4 regions of the Streptomyces vilmorinianum genome follow, and region 1 is predicted to be linked to each of the others. Evidence: riboswitches for the same ligand, from Rfam matches in the RefSeq annotation. Region 1 holds a riboswitch; each other region holds the start of a gene.

Region 1 (4,633 bases):
GCCGGTCTTGATCTGGCCGCAGTTGGTGGCGACGGCGAGGTCGGCGATGGTGACGTCCTCGGTCTCGCCGGAGCGGTGGGACATCATGCACTTGAAGCCGTTGCGCTGGGCCAGCTCGACGGCGTCCAGGGTCTCGGTCAGCGAACCGATCTGGTTGACCTTGACCAGGAGGGCGTTGGCGGTGCTCTCCTCGATGCCGCGGGCCAGGCGCTCCGGGTTGGTGACGAACAGGTCGTCACCGACCAGCTGCACCTTGGCGCCGAGCTTGTCGGTGATGGTCTTCCAGCCGGCCCAGTCGTCCTCGAACAGCGGGTCCTCGATGGAGACCAGCGGGTACGCGTCGACGAGCTCCGCGTAGTAGTCCGTCATCTCGGCGGCCGAGCGGGACTTGCCCTCGAACTCGTAGGAGCCGTCCTTGTAGAACTCGGACGCGGCGCAGTCGAGCGCCAGCGCGATGTCCTTGCCCGGGACGTAGCCGGCCTGCTTGATGGCCTCGAGGATGAGGTCGAGCGCCTCGCGGTTGGAGCCGAGGTTCGGGGCGAAGCCGCCCTCGTCGCCGAGACCGGTGGACAGGCCCTTGGTCTTCAGGACGGACTTGAGGGTGTGGTAGACCTCGGTGCCCCAGCGCAGGGCCTCGGAGAAGGACTCCGCGCCGATCGGCGCGATCATGAACTCCTGGATGTCCACGTTGGAGTCGGCGTGCGAGCCGCCGTTCAGGATGTTCATCATCGGAACGGGCAGCAGGTGCGCGTTCGGGCCGCCCAGGTAGCGGAAGAGCGGGAGGTCGGAGGCCTCGGAGGCGGCGTGCGCGACGGCGAGGGAGACGCCGAGGATGGCGTTGGCGCCGAGGGAGGCCTTGTTGTCCGTGGCGTCCAGGTCGAACATCGCCTGGTCGATCAGGCGCTGCTCGGTGGCGTCGTAGCCGACGAGCTCCGGGCCGATCTGCTCGATGACGGCGAGAACGGCCTTCTCGACACCCTTGCCCATGTAGCGGCTCTTGTCTCCGTCACGGAGCTCAATGGCCTCGAACGCTCCGGTGGAGGCACCGGACGGAACGGCAGCACGGCCGGTGCTGCCGTCGTCGAGGCCGACCTCGACCTCGACCGTGGGGTTGCCTCGGGAGTCCAGGATTTCCCGGGCTACGACGACGTCGATGGACGGCACGAGCATCTCCTTCTGGGATGTGACGCTAGATGCATGCGATGCAGGGTCGCTTTGGCCTTGCGACAAGAGCCTAACCGGCTCGGGGCCTCCGGCCAGCCGGGCGCCCGCCCCCTGGGACGAAAAAGGACCCAAGGGCATGCATCCCGGGTCAAAGGACCCCGGAACTACTCATCGGTAACACGGAAACCCCGTCCCGGCGCGCACGGGGGGAAGGGCGCGCCGGGACGGGGTGGTCACCGCGGGAGGGTCGTGGGACCCGCGTGAGCCGCCGGACTCACGCGAGCCGTCGGGCTCACTTCAGGTGAAGCTGCTGGCCCGGGTAGATCAGGTCGGCGTCCTCGACGACGTCCTTGTTGAGCTCGAAGAGCTTCTCCCAGCCGCCCTTGACGTCGTGCGCGGCGGCGATCTTGCTCAGGGTGTCGCCGGCGACGACCTTGTACTCGCCGTCGCCCTTCTTGACCTTCTTGCCGGTCGGGGTGGTGACGGTCTTCTTCGACTCGGCCTTCGGGGCGGTCCGCTGCTCGCTGCGGGTCGCCGGCTGCTCGGCCTGACGCTCCTGCCGCGGGGCGCTCCGCTGGGTGCTCGCCTCGGCGCCGCCCTCGTAGGAGGCGTTGGACAGGCCGACGCCACAGGTCGGCCAGGCGCCCTTGCCCTGGCCGGCCAGGACCTTCTCGGCGATGGTGATCTGCTGCGACTTCGAGGCCTGGTCGGCGGTCGCGGCGTACGCGGTGCCACCGAAGGCGGCCCAGGTGGAGGCCGAGAACTGCAGGCCGCCGTAGTAACCGTTGCCGGTGTTGATGGACCAGTTGCCGCCGGACTCGCACTGGGCGACGGCGTCCCACTCGGAGGTGGTCGCGGCCGAGGCGGACCCGGCGGTCATCAGCGGGGCGGCGACGGCGACGCCGGCGACACCGGCGAGGGCGACGGCGCGGGTGGCCTTGGAGGGACGACGGTGTTTGCCCTTGGCGGAAAACAGCATGGGACTTCTCCTCACCGACGCCTGCGAGGTGAGCTGTCGGGTTCGGGCCATGTGAGTTGCCCGGCCGCGCGACCCAGCGCGCGGCTTCACCCCAAGCCGGTCCGTCGGCCGTCTGTCTCAACGGCCGGGGACGGCACTTACCTTGGGTCCCCCGCTCCTGCCTTCGGCGCGTGACGCGACGACTGTTCCCATCGGCCGGCGGCAGGATTCGGCGTACCGGTCGACGAGGCCCGCGGTGGCGAGCGGTGACGACCGTAGACACAGACCCCGCCGAAGTTCAAAGACGGGCATTGAGGAGAAAACGCCCCTACTCGCCGCCGGACGAAGGGTGTTTACGCAGGTGAGAGGTGACGGAAGCAGAGTTTGCGGACGTGGCGGGCCAGTTGGGACGAAGAGACCCATGTCTCACTTGCACAGAACCGGACATACGACCCCGAACTACTTCGCCTTCTGCGGCAGGCCGATCGTCAGGTCAAGGCTCTGACCAGGGTGAATGAGGTCCGGATCGGCACCGACGGTCTGACGGTTGGCGTCATAGAGGGAGGTCCAGCCGCCGGGGAGCTCGTTCTGCTGGGCGATCTCGGAGAGGCTGTCGCCCGGCTTGACGGTGTATTCGCCCGCGATGCCCGTAGCGTCCGACGTGTCTGTTGTATCCGGATTATTCGAACCCTCACCGCCGGTCACGTCACTTGTCGGCGCGTCAGGCCCGTCGACCGGTGCGGCATGACGACCGGAATCGTCAACCTTGTCCGTAGTGCCCGATTCCTCCTTGGCGGCGTCGCCGCGGTGCTTGCCGGTGCCGGGGGCGGCCGGGGTGGAGGGCGTGACGGAGGTCTCGGGGGTGGCGCCGGAGATCGGCGCGTCCGACGGCGCCGAGGCGTCCGGCGTCGCGGGGGTGGTGGGGCCGGCAGGGGTGGTGCGGGTGGTCTCGGGCTGGGTGGGGACGGCCTCGGGGCCGGCCGGCAGGCCCTCGGTCCGGTTCGAGCCGTAGACCGGCCCGGTGGGCGCCGGCGTGACGGCGGGCCCCGGGTCGACCTCGGGAGCGGTGCCGTCGTTCGTCAGACCGGCGATCGGGGCGCAGGTGTCCCACTGCGTGTCGCCCGCGGCGAGCGCCTTCTCCGCCACCGCGATCTGCTGGGCGCGGCTCGCGTAGTCCGCGCTCGTCGCGTACGCCAGACCGCCGTGACGCTCCCAGCCCTCCTGGGTGAACTGCAGCCCGCCGTAGAGCCCGTTGCCGAAGTTGGCACTCCACTGGCCGCCCGACTCGCACTCGGCGACCCGGTCCCAGGTGGCGGCGTCGGCGGCGGAGGCGGAGCCCGCGGCCAGGAGCGGCAGCGCGAGCGCCGAGCCGGTCACACCGGCTGCGACGACGATGGCGGGGGCCTGACGGGGTCTACGGTGTCGTCCGTTCCCGGAGCGCATGCGGAGTGCCTTTCGCGTGACTGCTGAGGTGACGGTGAACGTAGCGGCATTCGAACGTCAGTAACAAGTCGATGCAGCGGAGATCACGTAAAAGTCACAGTCTTGACGGCACGTCAGTTCGCAAGAGGGGTGAACTCGACAGGAAGCGTGCGCAATCCACGCATGATGAGCCCGCCGCGCCACCGCAGATCGGCCGGATCGGCCCCAAGTCGCAGGTCCGGCAGGCGAGTCAGCAGCGTCGCGAGAGCGATCTGCCCTTCCAGCCGGGCGAGCGGGGCGCCGATGCAGTAGTGGATGCCGTGCCCGTACCCGAGATGCTGGTTGTCGCGCCGGGACAGGTCGAGCGTGTCCGGCTCCTCGAAGCGCTCCGGGTCGCGGTCCGCGGCGGCGAGCACGACGAGCACCGGGTCCCCCGCCGGGATCTCCTGCCCGCCGATGGTCAGCGGCTCCCTGGCGTACCGCCAGGTCGCCAGCTCCACCGGCCCGTCGTAGCGCAGCAGCTCCTCGACGCCCGTCTCCAGGAGGTCCCGCTCCCCCGCCGCGAGCGAGGCCTGGAGCCGCGCGCGCTGGTCCGGGTTGCGCAGCAGCGCGTACACGCCGTTGCCGATGAGGTTGACCGTCGTCTCGAAGCCCGCGAAGAGGAGGATGAAGGCCATCGCGGCGGCCTCGTTCTCCGTCAGGTGCTCGCCGTGGTCGGAGGCCTTGATGAGCCCGGAGATCAGGTCGTCGCCCGGGTCGAGCCGCTTGCGGTGGATGAGCTCGGCGAGATAGCCGCGCATCTTCTTGACCGAGCGCGCGACCCCGCCGCGCGGCCCGCCGCCGTGGCGGATCATCATCCCGGCCCAGTCGCGGAAGTCGTCCTGGTCCTCGCGCGGCACCCCGAGCAGGTCGCAGATCGCGTAGATGGGCAGCGGGAAGGCGAACTCGTGGATGAGGTCGGCCGAGCCCCGCGCCGCGAACCGGTCGATGAGGTCGTCCGTCAGCTCCTGCACCCGCGGGGCGAACTCCGCGACCCGGCGCGGGGTGAACGCCTTCGAGACCAGCCGCCGCAGCCGCGTGTGGTCGGGC
Region 2 (4,633 bases), 2.9 Mb from region 1:
CCACTACGCCCTCGCCGACAACTACACCGTCTGCGACGCGTACTTCTGCTCGGCGCTCAGCGCCACAGGCCCCAACCGCACCTTCCTGTGGAGCGGAAGGATCGACGCCTCCAGCAAGGACGGCGGCGAGGAGTCCGGGCTCACCTGGGAGACGTACGCGGAGGCGCTGCAGCGGGCCGGCGTGAGCTGGAAGGTCTACCAGAACGCGCAGGACAACTACGGCGACAACGGCCTCGCGTACTTCAGGAAGTTCACCGACGCACGGCCCGGTGACCCGCTGTACGACCGGGGCATGGGATCGGTGCCCAAGGTCACCGGTTCGACGCCCGACGACATCGCGGCCGCGATCCGCGCCGACGTCGTCGCCGGGACGCTGCCGCAGGTCTCGTGGGTCGTGGCCAGCGAGGCCTTCTCCGAGCACCCGTACGCCCCGCCCGGCGACGGCGCGCACTTCGTGGACCTCGTCTACCGCGCGCTGGCGGCGAACCCCGAGGTCTTCGACGCGACGGTCCTCTTCCTCAACTACGACGAGAACGACGGCTTCTTCGACCACGTCCCGCCGCCGGTCGCGCCGCCCGGCACGCCGGGCGAGTATCTCGACGGGGTGCCGATCGGTCTCGGCTTCCGTGTCCCGATGGTGGTCATGTCCCCGTGGACGCGCGGCGGCTGGGTCAGCTCCGAGGTCTTCGACCACACCTCCGTCCTGCGCTTCATGGAGACCTGGACGGCCGCCCTCGGCACCCCCGCCACCTGCCCGAACATCAGCGCGTGGCGACGGAAGGTCACCGGCGACCTGACCGGCGTCTTCGACTTCGCCCGCCCCGTCTACGGTGTTCCCTCCGGCCTCCCCTCCACGGCCGAGGTCATCGGGCAGTCCACCTGCGCCCCGCTGCCCAACCCGGTGCCCCAGGACAACGCCCTGCCCGCGCAGGAGGCCGGCACCCGCCCGGCGCGCGCCGTGCCGTACCAGGTCAACGGCAATCTCGACCGGTTCGAGTTCGGGGCGGCCGGGAAGATCCTCGCCTGGTTCTCGATGACCAACCAGGGCGCCCAGGCGAAGCGGGCCGCCCACTTCGCGATCCACCCGCACCAGTACCGAGACACGGCGGCCTGGCAGTACACCGTCGACCCGGGCGCGACGTCCACGGACTACTTCAACATCGGGACGGGCTCGGGGTCCGGCAAGTACGACATCTCGATGATGGGCCCCAACCGCTTCCTGCGCCGCTTCATCGGCGACGCCTCCAAGGCGGGGAAGGCCATCGAGGTCGCGGCCCGCTTCGCGACCGAGCCGGGCACCGGGAAGACGGCCCTCTACTTCACGATGACCAACACCTCCGCCTCGCCGGTGACCTTCACCATCCGGTCGAACGCCTACCGCACGGACGGGCCGTGGACGTACACGGTCGCGGCGAACTCCTCCCGCGAGGACTTCTTCAACGCGGTGGCCTACCACAACGGCTGGTACGACTTCACGGTCCTCGCCGACATCGACGGCACGTGGTCGCGCCGCTACACCGGCCACATCGAGACGGGCGCCCCGAGCGTCACGGGCTGACGTACACCCACGTACCGACCAAAAGGGATACAAGTGGCCTTTTCAGCTCCTTGTATCCCTTTTATCGGCGCAGCGGAATTTCCCGGAATGACCGATTTTCTCGCCGGGTGAGATGAATCACGCCGCAGGGTGACGGCGCCCTCCCGCCGCGCCCCTCCCCTTGCGCCTCAAGGAAGTTCGGCGCACTCGGCGCCGCGCGAAAATCCCCCGGGAATTACCCACGGACTCGGCATCTTGTTTCGGCCGACATTTCTCGCCTACGGTCACCTCCACTCGGGCGGATCGCCGAATCCTGCCACCGCCCGAAAAGACCGACCATTCACCCGTAGGCAGGAGCGGGGGACCCACTTTTCGCCGGTCCGGATTCCCGGAGCGGCTCGGGGTGAAGTCGCATGCGTGCGGCCGGGCATCTCCAGCCCGAACCCGACAGCTCACCCCGCAGGCGCCGGAGAGGAATCTGTCATGCCCGCACACGGTAAGCACCGGCGCCCCAAGCGACGTCCCCTCAGCCGCGGTATCGCCCTGGCCGGTACAGGTGGCGCCGCACTGGCGCTCCCCCTGGTCGCCACGGCCGGCACCGCGCACGCCACGCCCCACAAGGCTCCCGAGATCGCGACCGTCGAGAAGACCGCCGCCGGCGTCTCGGCGAAGATCGCGGAATCGGTGACCGTCGCACCGAATTCCGCTCCCAAGACCTACACGGTCACCCGGGGCGACTCCCTTTCCTTGATCGCTCACGAGCAAGGTGTGCGGGGTGGCTGGAAGGCCTTGTACCAGGCCAATCGCAGCGCTGTCGGTGACAATCCGTCACTTATCCATCCCGGACTCGAACTGACGCTTCGCGGGAAATCCGCCACCGCTCCGAAGCCGAAGTCCTCGACCACCAAGCGCACCGACGCCACGGACCGCGCGGACCGCTCGCAGCAGCGGAGCGTCCCGGCCACCCAGAAGGCCCCGGCGAAGGCCGCCCCGGCCGCCGCCGCTCCGGCCGCCGCCGCCAAGAGCTACGCCAACAACCTCGACGGCTGGATCCGGGAGTCGCTGGACGTCATGGCGAAGTACGGCATTCCCGGTACGTACGACGGGATCCACCGCAACATCATGCGCGAGTCCTCCGGCAACCCGCAGGCCATCAACCTCTGGGACTCCAACGCCGCGAAGGGCACCCCCTCCAAGGGCCTCCTGCAGGTGATCGAGCCGACCTTCCTCGCCTATCACGTGCCCGGCACCTCGATGGACCTCTTCGACCCGGTCGCCAACATCACCGCCGCGTGCAACTACGCCGCGGACCGCTACGGCTCCATCGACAACGTCAACGGGCCGTACTGACCCTCGGCGGGCATCGACGCAGGCTGAAGGCCCCGGCCCTGGCCCCTTGCGGGCCGGGGCCGGGGCCTTCGCCGTCGCGCCCCAAGCGGTATGGGGTATTCCGTCCCATGGTGCGATCGTGGCGGGCAGGATGGGCGCCTGATGATCCGCGGCCGGGGAGCGCGGATCCCGTCCCAGGGGGGAACAGCGATGAAGAGAGCCCTTGCCGTGTCCGCGGCGGCCGCCGCACTCGCCGGTCTGCTGACGGCGGCCGGTCCCGCCGCGGCCGAGTCCGCGGCCGAGACCGCGGCCGGGACCGCCGCCGACCTCGCGCCCGGCACCGAAGCCTGCGCGTCGGGCCCGCGGGCCCTGCCCTCGCTCCCGCCCGCCGGCGGCAGCTTCACCACCGAGGGCGTGCACGATCTGGGACCGCGCGGCCTCGCCGTGGGTGCCAGCGGGAGCCTGCCCGTGTACTGGACGGGTGAGCGGCTCCATCGGGTGCCGATGCCCGAGGGGTATGACGAGGGGGTCGTCCGAGCCGTCAACCGGCAAGGTCTCATGGCCGGTTGGGTGAGCCGGCGGTCGGACCGCGCGACCGCTCTGTTCACCTACCGCCCGGGGGCGACCTCGGTGCGGCTGCTCGCCGAGGGCGGGGCGCCGGGCGCGTACGACGTCGATGTGAACGACGCCGGGATCGTCGCGGCCGTGGACGCCGACGGGACGGCGAAGCAGTGGCGGGGCGGACAGGTGGCGCGCACGCTGCCGCTGCCGCCGGACGCCGGTCCGGGCACGAGCGTGAAGCGGATCACCGGGATCAACACGCGCGGAGACGTGATCGGCGCGGCCGAGCAGTCGTACGACGGTCCCGACGGCTTCACCTGGAGTTCCTTCCCGGTCCTGTGGCCGGCGGACGGCGGCCCGGCACGCGCCCTGCCCGTCGCCCGCGCGGAGTGGCTGGTCCACAACCTCGCGGAGGGCATCGACGACGCGGGCCGGGTGACGGGGTACGTCTCGGTCACCGACCGGTTCGACCCGGACCACAAGCCGTGGGTCTGGGCGCCCCCGTACGAGGACCACGGCTCCTCCCCCGGCGTCCTCGCCGGTCGCCAGGAGGGCACGTTCGAGGCGATCAGCCCCACGACCGGTGTCTCGGTCGGGGCCGCCATGACGCACGCGGAGGACACCCCGGTCCCGCCGTACCAGGCGCAGTTGTGGCCGGGACACGGCCCGCTCCTCGCCCTCCCCTCGCTCACGGCCGATCGCGACGCCCGGGCCCGCGCGGTCTTCGACGACGACCGGGTCGGCGGTGTCGCCGTGGACGCGTCGTGGGTCGCCCACCCGGTGATCTGGACGTGCGCGAGCCGCCAGGCGTACGTGCCGTAGCCGTCAGAAGTGGTCGGTGAACCAGGCCGCGGCGTGTTCGCCGACCTGTTCCAGCGTGCCGGGCTCCTCGAAGAGGTGACTGGCGCCCGGGACGATCACCAGCTGGCTTTCGCAGCGGAGCTGACGCTGGGCCTGTTCGTTGAGGTCGATGACGAGGGTGTCGAGGCTCCCCACGAGGAGGAGTGTGGGGGCACGCACCTCGGCCAGGCGTGGTCCGGCCAGGTCGGGGCGGCCGCCGCGGGAGACCACCGCGGCCACGGTGGAGGAGGGGTCCGCCGCGGCCCACAGGGCGGCCGCCGCCCCCGTACTGGCGCCGAAGTAGCCGGTCCGCAGCCCCTCCAGGCCGGTCCGGGCGCCGAGCCACGCCGTCGCCTGGGCCAGCCG
Region 3 (4,633 bases), 3.8 Mb from region 1:
CGGGCTGACGCTGGAGGCCGCCGCCCAGCGCGCCGGTCTCTCCCCGGCCCATCTCTCCCGGCTCGAGACGGGCCGCCGGCAGCCCTCGCTGCCCATGCTGCTCGCCCTCGCCCGTATCTACGGTACGACCGTCTCGGAGCTACTGGGCGAGGTTCCGCCCGAACGTGATCCGATCGTCCGGGCCGGCCGGTCGGAGCCCGTGGAGGCCGACGGCTGGATCTACCACCAGGCGGGCGGACCCGGCCGTGCCCTGCAGGCGCTGCGCGTCCACGTGCCGTACGCCACCCGGGCCGACATCGTGCGCGTCCATCCCGGCGAGGAGTGGCTCCATGTCCTCGAAGGCCAGGTGCGCCTCGCGCTCGGCGACGCCGTGCACGTACTGGATCCGGGGGACAGCGCGCACTTCGACTCGCTCACCCCGCACCGCATCGGCGCCGCCACCCGCGGCGGGGCCGAGCTGCTCTTCGTCCACACGCTGATGCAGAGCCCCGCCGCCGAGCTGTGCCTCGGCGACGGGACCCCGCATCTGCGCTGAGCCCTTCGAAAGGGGCCGACATGTCCGACAAATCCGTACCGGTCACTGGCGAGGAACGCGGGGGCGGCACGTTCCCCCGCGGGCTCGTGATCCGGCTCTTCGCCTATCTGGTGGCCGGCCACCTCTTCGCGGGCTTCCTCTATCTGCTGTTCATGCTGGGCGGGCAGAACCAGTAGCGGGACAGGGGGAGGCGAGACAGGGAGAGGCGAGACAGGGAGAGGCGGGGCAGGGAGAGGCGGGGCAGGGGGCGGGACTAGGCCTCGGTGACGAGGCGCTCGCGCAGCCGCTCCCGCGTCTCGGGGGCGAGCTTCAGGCCGTCCGAGAAGTAGCGCTCGGTCGTCCCCCAGGTCTGCTCCAGCGTCTCGAACGCCGCCCGCAGATACTCCGCGCGCGCGTCGAAGAGCGGGCCCAGCAGCTCCATCACCTCGGGCGACATGGCGTCCGCGGCGGTGGAGCTGCGGCGCACCTTGTAGCGACGGTGCGGATCGTTCGACTTCAGATAGTCGGCCTCGATCGCCTCGCGCTCGACGCCCACCGCGAGCAGCGAAATGGCGATGGAGAGGCCCGCCCGGTCCTTGCCGGCCGCGCAGTGCATCAGCGCGGGCATGCTGTCCTCGGCCATCGCGTGCAGGATGCGGCTGTGCTCCGCTGTCCGCTCGACCATCATCTTCCGGTATGAATCGGACATTCGGGCAGCCGCCTTGCCGTCGCCGAGGATCTCGCGCAGCTGCTCCAGGGCGCCCGTGCTGACGAGCTTCCAGAACTCCTTGCCGTCGGCCGGGTCGTTGAGCGGGATGTTCACGTTCCGTACGCCGGGAAGCTCGACATCAGGACCCTCCACCTTCCGGTCCGCCGCGTTGCGGAAGTCGAAGACGGTGTGCAACCCGAGGGTGGAGAGGAACGCCGCGTCCTCCTCGGTGGCGTGCGCGAGGTGACCGCTGCGGAAGAGGCGCCCGAACCGCACCGACCCGCCGTCCACGGTCGGCAGGCCGCCCACGTCCCGGAAGTTGCGCACTCCGGTGAGCTCGGGTTCGGTCGACGGGACCTGCGGCAGCTGCTGCGTCACGAGTGCTCCTGAAGGTTGACGGATCGAGATCGGTTCCCGGGGCAATCATCCCGGGTGCGCCTCTTCCCGCCCACCCCGGGTACAAGAATGGGTGTTCTGTCCGAATTGAGCTCTTCGATATAACGCGCCCTGGTTGCAGGGGAGATGGCCCTCGGTGCGTGAGCAGGGTCATAAAGGTGACGGACCGTGCCTGATCGTCTCGGGTAATCCCCGTACGAGAAAAGGAGATCGAGGTCCCGTCATCCACGGAGGGTGACCGGAATTCGGTGCGAATATCACGTCCCGGATTGATCCATGAAATCGACGGCTTGTTCGCGCCGACCCCGCTCGTCTACGGTCACCGTCAATCCGGTCGGACCGCCGAATCCTGCCACCGCCCGGAATTCGCACCCACCCACGTGCGGCAGGAGCGGGGGACCCAGGTAGTACGCCGATCCTTCAGGTCAGGACGGCTCGGGGTGAAGCCGCGTGAGAACGCGGCCGGACATCTCCAGTCCGAACCCGACAGCTCACCTCGCAGGCGACGGAGAGGAATTCGCCATGCCCGCGAAGGGTAAGCACCGCCGTCCCAAGGTCAACCCGATCACACGCGGATTCGTCGCCGCCGGTACGGGTGGCGCCGTCGTCGCCCTGCCGCTTCTCGGTGCGACCGGAGCCCACGCCGCCGACAAGGCCGCCCCGGCTGCCGTGACGCCCGAGCAGGCCGTCGCCGCCATTGCCGCCGCCGCCCCGGCGAAGGCCCCGGCCGCCGCGCCCGCCGCCGCCAAGCCGAAGACGTACCGCGTCGTCCCCGGCGACTACCTGTCCAAGATCGCCCAGGAGCACCACCTCGCCGGCGGCTGGAAGAAGCTCTACGAGGACAACCGGCAGGTCGTCGGCGAGAACCCCTCGCTGATCTTCCCCGGCATGAAGCTCACCCTCGGCGCCAAGTCGACGGCCAAGGCCACGCCCAAGGCCGCCGCCCCGAAGGCCACCACGAAGGCCGCCCCCAAGGCCGCCCCCAAGGCCGAGAAGCCGTCCTCCGCCTCGGGTGAGTCGCGCAGCTCGCGCTCCACCGAGCGCAGCACGGTGGAGTCGACCCAGGCCGCCCCCGCCGCCCCCGCGCAGAGCGTGTCCTCCGGCTGGGTCGCCCCGGTCGGCGGCGGCGTCTCCACCCCGTACCGCGCCTCCGGCTCGATGTGGTCCTCCGGCTACCACACCGGTGTCGACTTCATCGCCTCCTCGGGCACCTCGGTCAAGGCCGTCGGCGCGGGCACCGTGCACTCCGCCGGCTGGAGCGGCGCCTACGGCAACGAGGTCGTCATCCAGCACGCCGACGGCACGTACTCGCAGTACGCGCACCTCTCCTCCCTCTCCGTCTCCGCCGGCCAGACCGTCTCCGGCGGCCAGCAGATCGGCCTGTCCGGCTCGACCGGCAACTCCAGTGGTCCGCACCTGCACTTCGAGATCCGCACCGGACCGAGCTACGGCTCGGACATCGACCCGCTGGCCTACCTGCGCCAGCACGGTGTCGGCATCTGACGCACACCCAGCACCCGACGGGCCCGGCACCTCTGTGCCGGGCCCGTCGCGTGTCCGGAGTATTCCGGCTTGGCGGAATCTTGACCGGTGGCGTATCTCACCCGGCGTCAACCCCTCCTTACGGTCGCGTAGGTCACACCTGTAAGGGAAGGATGTGCTCCCGTGGCAGACGATTCGAGATCAACAGACATGAACGTATTCGGGTCGTACGCGGCGATCGGTGACAGCTTCACCGAGGGTGTGGGAGATCCCGGGCCCGACGGGAAGTACGTCGGCTGGGCGGACCGCTTCGCGGTTCTGCTCGCCGACCAGCTGCCGGAGCACGACGCATTCCGTTACGCCAACCTGGCCGTACGCGGCCGCCTCCTCGACCAGATCGTGGAGGAGCAGGTCCCCAGGGCGAAGGAGCTCGCCCCGGACCTGGTGAGCTTCTGCGCGGGGGGCAACGACATCATCCGCCCCGGCACCGACCCCGACGACGTCGCCGAGCGTTTCGAGCGCGCCGTGGCCGAGCTGACCTCCGCCGTCGGCACGGTCATGGTGACGACCGGCTTCGACACCCGGGACGTACCCGTGCTGCGCCATCTGCGCGGCAAGATCGCCACCTACACGGCCCATGTCCGGGCCATCGCCGACCGCTACGACTGCCCGGTCCTGGACCTGTGGTCGCTCAAGTCCGTGCAGGACAGGCGGGCTTGGGACGACGACCGGCTGCACCTGTCTCCCGAGGGCCACACCCGGGTCGCGCTGCGCGCCGCCCAGGTCCTCGGCATGGAGGTACCGGCCGACCCGGACCAGCCCTGGCCGCCGCTGCCGCCCCGGGGCACGCTGGAGGTGCGCCGCGACGACATCCACTGGGCCAAGGAGTACCTCGTCCCGTGGATCGGCCGGCGGCTGCGGGGCGAGAGCTCGGGGGACCACGTGGAGGCCAAGCGCCCGGACCTCATGCCCCTCTGATCACCGACGGGCTCCGTTCGGGGATCCGCTCCAGGACACCGCCGGCGAACACGTCGTACAGCGGCAGCGTCTCCAGGTGGACGTAGCCGATGTGGCAGTCGCAGACGGCGAGGGGGCAGGCGCGCGGGCGCAGGGCGGCGCGGTACGAACCGTCGTAGAGATTGCCCAGCTCGGCCTTCACGAAGTGACAGCGCCGCCTCTTGGGAATGAGCATCGCCCGCGAAGCCGACCGGTGGAGGGGAGAGAAACGGGCGTCGGCAACGGGAAAGGTGAACGCGCGTTCTCGTGTTCGCTGGTTGTGGTGCCCTTGTCCTGATGCGGGGACGGATGTGCGTCTGTCGTGCGTACGGTCTCGTTGTGGGGGCCGGGGCGAGCGACCGGGCGTGAGAGGGAGGGGGTGTTGTCGTGTCGGTGGCGGGGGAGGGCGGGCATGCCCGGTACACGTACCGGCTCCGTGTGTCGTCGACGGCCCGTACGGAGCTCCTGGCGGAGTGGGACCGCTGCCGGTGGATCTGGAACGAGTGTGTGGCCCGGTCTAAGAAGGCCCTCGCCGA
Region 4 (4,633 bases), 6.5 Mb from region 1:
GCGTCCCGGACCGCGCCCATTGGCGCTACCGGCCTCGTCGCGCCTTCTGGCGCAGCAAGGTGGTCCGGGCCGTCGCCGTGATCACGCTGCTCGCGCTCTGCGCGCTGGTGATCCTCGCGCTGGTACGGGAGCAGACCGGCACCGAGGGCTTCCTCGTCGGACTGGGCCTTGCCGTCCTGCCCGTCCCGCTGCTGATGGCCGCGTTCCGCTGGCTCGACCGCGTCGAGCCGGGCCCCTGGCGGAATCTGATCTTCGCCTTCGCCTGGGGCGCCTTCGCCGCCGCGCTCGTCGCGATCCTCGCCAACTCCTTCGCGGTCCGCTGGATCGCGACCGCCACCGCCGACCCGGCTTCCGCCGACACCCTCGGCGCCACCGTCGTCGCGCCCGTCGTCGAGGAGAGCGCGAAGGCGGCGGCGGTTCTCCTGCTCTTCCTCTTCCGCAGACGGGACTTCACCGGCCTGGTCGACGGAGTCGTCGTCGCCGGTTTCACCGCCACCGGCTTCGCCTTCACCGAGAACATCCTCTACCTCGGCAACGCCTTCGGCGAGGACCAGGAGTTCGGCTCGTCCGGTCTCGGCTCCGTGACCGCCGGCACCTTCTTCGTACGCATCGTGATGTCGCCGTTCGCGCATCCGCTCTTCACCGTGCTCACCGGCCTCGGCTTCGGCTTCGCCGCGCTCGCCGCCCGCCGCGCGCGGGTCCGGCGGATCCTGTTCCCCGTGGCCGGACTCGTCCTCGCCATGGGCATGCACGCCCTGTGGAACGGCTCGACGACCTTCGGCCCGCTCGGCTTCATCGCCGTGTACGGGCTGTTCATGGTGCCCGCCTTCGGCCTGCTGACCTGGCTGGCGATATGGAGCCGGCAGCGGGAACTGCGCACGATATCCGGGCAGCTCCCGGCGTACGCGGCGGCCGGCTGGCTCTCGCCCGCCGAACCGCTCGCGCTCTCCTCGATGCGGGCCCGCTCGATGGCCCGCGACTTCGCCGCCCGCACGTACGGGCGGCCGGCCGCCGCGACGGTCGGGGAGTACGAGGCGTTCGCGACGACCCTGGCCTTTCTGCGCCACCGCGCCCAGCGCGGCGCGGCCGGCCCGGACTTCACCGCGCGCGAGCAGGAGCTGCTCCACCATCTCTGGCAGCGCAAGGCGGTCGCCTCGCCCGCGCTGACGTACGCGGCGCGGGCGACCGGCCGGGTGTGGGCGCCGCCGCAGTATCTGGACTACGGCGGCTACAACCCGTACCGCAGCTAGCCGCCGCTAGCCGCCGCTGGACATGCGGCCGCGGTGAGCAGGCCGGTCCGGCAGCCCTGGCGTCGGGGGGGGTGTCGACAGGACTGCCGGAGTCAGGGGTGTGCGCCATGGATCGACTGCGGTCCGGGCCGGGCAGGCCCTGCGGCCATGCCAAGTCGGCCACGCCAAGCCGGGCCACTGCGGGCCACGGCGGGCCAAGCCGGGCCAAGCCGGCCCACAGCGGGGGAACTCAGACCGACAGGCCCTTGCCGGCCAGCCAGGCCGCCGGGTCGATGCCGTCGCCGCCCGGGGTGTGGACCTCCAGGTGCAGGTGCGGGCCGGTCACGTTGCCGGTCGCGCCGACGCGGCCGATCGTGTCGCCGGTGCCCACCGTCTGGCCCACGCTCGCCGTCATCGAGGACAGGTGCGCGTACCAGACCTCCGTACCGTCCTCCAGCTCCAGGACGATCCGGTAGCCGTAGGAGCCGGACCAGCCCGCCGACGTGATCGTGCCGCCGTGCACCGCCTTGACCGGGGTGCCGGTGGGCGCCGCGAAGTCGAGGCCGGTGTGGTAGCCGGAGGACCACATGGAGCCGGACTGGCCGTACGTCGAGGTGAGGGTGTACGAGGAGGTGGGCAGCGCGTAGCTCGCGGCGAGCTTGGCCAGGCGCTCGGCCTCGGCCTTCGCCGCGGCCTCCTCCTCGGCCTTCCGCTTCGCCTCGGCCGCCGCCTGCTCGGCCGCTTCCGCCTGGGCCGCAGCCTCGGCCGCGGCCTTCTCGGCGGCCGCCTTCTCCGCCGCGGCCTTCTCGGCGGCGTCGGCGGAGGCCTGCTGCTGCTCGGCCTGCTGGAGAATGCGGGCGCGCAGCGCCTCGCCGGCGTCGGCGGTGGCCGCCGACGCGGAGTCGCCGTCGGACTTCCCGGCCGCGTCGGCCGGAAGCGTGAGCGAGGCGGTGAGCGGCTGCAGGTTGTTGGTCCCGGAGCCCGTGCCGTTCGCGTCCTCGTCCTCGCCCGAGATGAGCTCGCCGACGCCCGGCAGTTCGGAGGCGTCCGGAAGGTTGAGGTCGGGGAGGGAGATCGAGACCGGGGGCTTGTCCTTGGCGGTGGCCATGCCTCCCGCGCCGACGGCCGCGATGACACCGACACCGAGGACGGTGGAGGAGCGGGCGAAGCCCGAGCGCTGCTTCACGACCCGGTGGCGGCCACCGGAACGGGCCTGCTGGCGAAGGGAGTCCTCGGTGGGGTTCCACTCACCCCACGCCGTCGCGTCGTCATCCGTCCCGGCGGCGCCCGAAGCACCGAACGCGTTGAACCCGTCGAAAGTACCTTCGGCGGCAGGGGTGTTGGACGCCACGGAGGCGTACTCCTTTCCTTCCTTCTCGCCTACCGGGTTAGCTGACGGGTTCGGAGCAGGAAGGTCTCCTACGGGCGCTGTCGCACAGGTGCGAAAGTGCCCGATTCACCCCAAGTAGTGGTTCCCCGGTTCCTTTTCAGGATTCGGCGCGTGCGCACGGTGCCGTCTCTTGCGACGGCTGGGACGACCGCGCTGCGTTATCGAACGTTAATAGACACGAGGGCCCGATTCCAAGCTGTTCCCGTTGATCATTCGCAAAATTGCGCCACTACAGCCCGATTTGATCCCGCTTCAGTACAGACCTTTCCATCCCTCCAGAACTGACGGCGGATCAATTGTTATCGGAGCGGTATACCTCCACTACAGATGGTGACGATGGCTACGGCACCACGGGCATCGTCCGGCGCCGCGGCGGCTGCCCCGCCGCCGGCCGGCTCACCGCGAGCAGCGCCATGTCGTCCGTCGAACCCCCGCCCGTGTACCGGCGGACGTCGTCGACGAGCGCGTCGAGGAGCTCCTCGGGCCCGGGGAAGATCCGCCCCGAGAGCCGCTCGCCGGGATCGTAGAAGGTGCCCTCGGCGTCGCGCGCCTCGGAGAGCCCGTCGGTGTAGAGGAGCAGCGTGGCGCCCGGCGGGTACGGCGTCTCGTCGGCCCGGTCCGGCCACGCGGCCAGCTCGCCCATGCCGAGCGGCAGCGCCGGCTCGCTCGGCTCCAGGAGCTCCAGGCCCCCGTCCGCGTACAGCAGCAGCGGCTCGGGGTGGCCGCGGTTGACCACCCGTACGAGCCCGTCGCCGCGCGGGATCTCGGCCAGGACGGCGGTGGTGAACCCCTCGAAGGCGTCCAGGCCGTCGCGGCGGGTCCCCTCCCGGGCGAGCGCCCGCTCCAGCCGCTGCGCGACGGCCTCCAGCGTCGACTCCTGCTCGGCCGCCTCCCGGAACGCGCCGAGGACGACGGCGGCGGCCTCGACCGCGTCGAGCCCCTTGCCCCGGACGTCGCCGACCACGAGCCGTACCCCGTACGGCGTGTCCTGGACGGCGAACAGGTCGCCGCCGATGAACGCGTCCGCCTGCGCGGCCTCGTAGCGGGCCGCGACCTGCAGCCCGCCGATCCGCTCGGCGGGCGTGGGCAGGACCGCCTTCTGGGCGGCCTCCGCGATCACCCGGGCCGAGGCGAGCCGCTCGCCGCTGCGCTGGACGACCCGGTTGATGAGGAGGGCGAGGGCGGAGACGGTGACGACGGTGAGCGTCTCGGTGAGGGCCGGGACCTCGGTGACGGTGTCGTTGTAGATGTGCAGCCCGACACCGGCGAGGACGGCGGCGATGCCCGTCAGCAGGGTCGTCAGCGTCGAGAAGAACGGGGCGGCGATGAGCGGCGCGGCGGAGAAGAGCGGGGCCGCCGTGTAGGTGGGCGGGGTGGAGAGGTCGAAGACGACACCGCCGGCGATGACGAGCGGGGGCAGGGCACGGATGAACCGGCGGGCCCGCTCGGCGCGCGGGCCCGGCCGCCCGTTCCCGTTCCCATTCCCGCTTCCGGTCCCGTTCCCCTTGTCGCCGCCCGCCGCTCGCCGCCCCTGCCCCTGCCCCACGAGTGCTCTCCTGCCCGGTCCGTACACGGCGACGGACCGTACCGCGCCCTCCCCAGGGTGAAGGGAGCCGCGCCGCGAGGCGACCTTCGCTCGGCCGAGTGGGTGACGCGCGCGGTGGGCCGCCCCGCGCGCCCCTCAGCCCCGCGCGCCCGCGCCCGTATCCCTCGCCGTGCCCGCGCCCAGCCGGCCGCCCCGCCCCAGCGCGCCCACCGCCGCCGCGCAGCCGAGGCCGACCCCGCACAGGACCAGCCACGGCGCCGCCGACCACCCCGTCACGTCGAGCAGCACGCCCGTCCCCAGGTTCCCTAGCGTGATCCCGACCCCGCACACGGTGTTGTAGAGCCCGTAGTGCGTGGCCACCCACCGCCCGCCCGAGAGGGCGACGACGGTGTCCATCTCGTACGGGTAGAGCACCGCGTTCGCGACCGCCAGGGCCGCCGCGCACAGCAGCAGACCCACGAGCCCGGG

The links. Region 1 has a riboswitch for cyclic di-AMP ahead of FDM97_RS04315 (LysM peptidoglycan-binding domain-containing protein). Riboswitches for the same ligand answer to the same signal wherever they lie in the genome.
Region 2: another riboswitch for cyclic di-AMP. It lies ahead of FDM97_RS17795 (transglycosylase SLT domain-containing protein); the one in region 1 lies ahead of FDM97_RS04315 (LysM peptidoglycan-binding domain-containing protein).
Region 3: another riboswitch for cyclic di-AMP. It lies ahead of FDM97_RS21955 (M23 family metallopeptidase); the one in region 1 lies ahead of FDM97_RS04315 (LysM peptidoglycan-binding domain-containing protein).
Region 4: another riboswitch for cyclic di-AMP. It lies ahead of FDM97_RS34470 (M23 family metallopeptidase); the one in region 1 lies ahead of FDM97_RS04315 (LysM peptidoglycan-binding domain-containing protein).

Annotation. Positions count from the first base shown of each region.
Region 1 covers NZ_CP040244.1:893,374-898,006, reverse strand. Annotated here, with positions in the region: gene eno (phosphopyruvate hydratase) at 1-1,164, opposite strand, end outside; gene FDM97_RS04315 (LysM peptidoglycan-binding domain-containing protein) at 1,457-2,143, opposite strand; cyclic di-AMP (ydaO/yuaA leader) riboswitch at 2,147-2,322, opposite strand; gene FDM97_RS04310 (LysM peptidoglycan-binding domain-containing protein) at 2,582-3,565, opposite strand; gene FDM97_RS04305 (cytochrome P450 family protein) at 3,679-4,633, opposite strand, start outside.
Region 2 covers NZ_CP040244.1:3,770,817-3,775,449, reverse strand. Annotated here, with positions in the region: gene FDM97_RS17800 (phosphocholine-specific phospholipase C) at 1-1,558, shown strand, start outside; cyclic di-AMP (ydaO/yuaA leader) riboswitch at 1,861-2,018, shown strand; gene FDM97_RS17795 (transglycosylase SLT domain-containing protein) at 2,021-2,887, shown strand; gene FDM97_RS17790 (hypothetical protein) at 3,077-4,249, shown strand; gene FDM97_RS17785 (phosphoribosyltransferase family protein) at 4,253-4,633, opposite strand, start outside.
Region 3 covers NZ_CP040244.1:4,687,076-4,691,708, reverse strand. Annotated here, with positions in the region: gene FDM97_RS21965 (helix-turn-helix domain-containing protein) at 1-535, shown strand, start outside; gene FDM97_RS35955 (DUF6126 family protein) at 556-711, shown strand; gene FDM97_RS21960 (tyrosine-protein phosphatase) at 789-1,601, opposite strand; cyclic di-AMP (ydaO/yuaA leader) riboswitch at 1,983-2,139, shown strand; gene FDM97_RS21955 (M23 family metallopeptidase) at 2,142-3,122, shown strand; gene FDM97_RS21950 (SGNH/GDSL hydrolase family protein) at 3,285-4,079, shown strand; partial or broken gene FDM97_RS21945 (STM4011 family radical SAM protein) at 4,066-4,275, opposite strand; gene FDM97_RS21940 (RNA-guided endonuclease InsQ/TnpB family protein) at 4,485-4,633, shown strand, end outside.
Region 4 covers NZ_CP040244.1:7,409,640-7,414,272, forward strand. Annotated here, with positions in the region: gene FDM97_RS34465 (PrsW family intramembrane metalloprotease) at 1-1,250, shown strand, start outside; gene FDM97_RS34470 (M23 family metallopeptidase) at 1,480-2,580, opposite strand; cyclic di-AMP (ydaO/yuaA leader) riboswitch at 2,592-2,739, opposite strand; gene FDM97_RS34475 (PP2C family protein-serine/threonine phosphatase) at 2,960-4,165, opposite strand; gene FDM97_RS34480 (MFS transporter) at 4,301-4,633, opposite strand, start outside.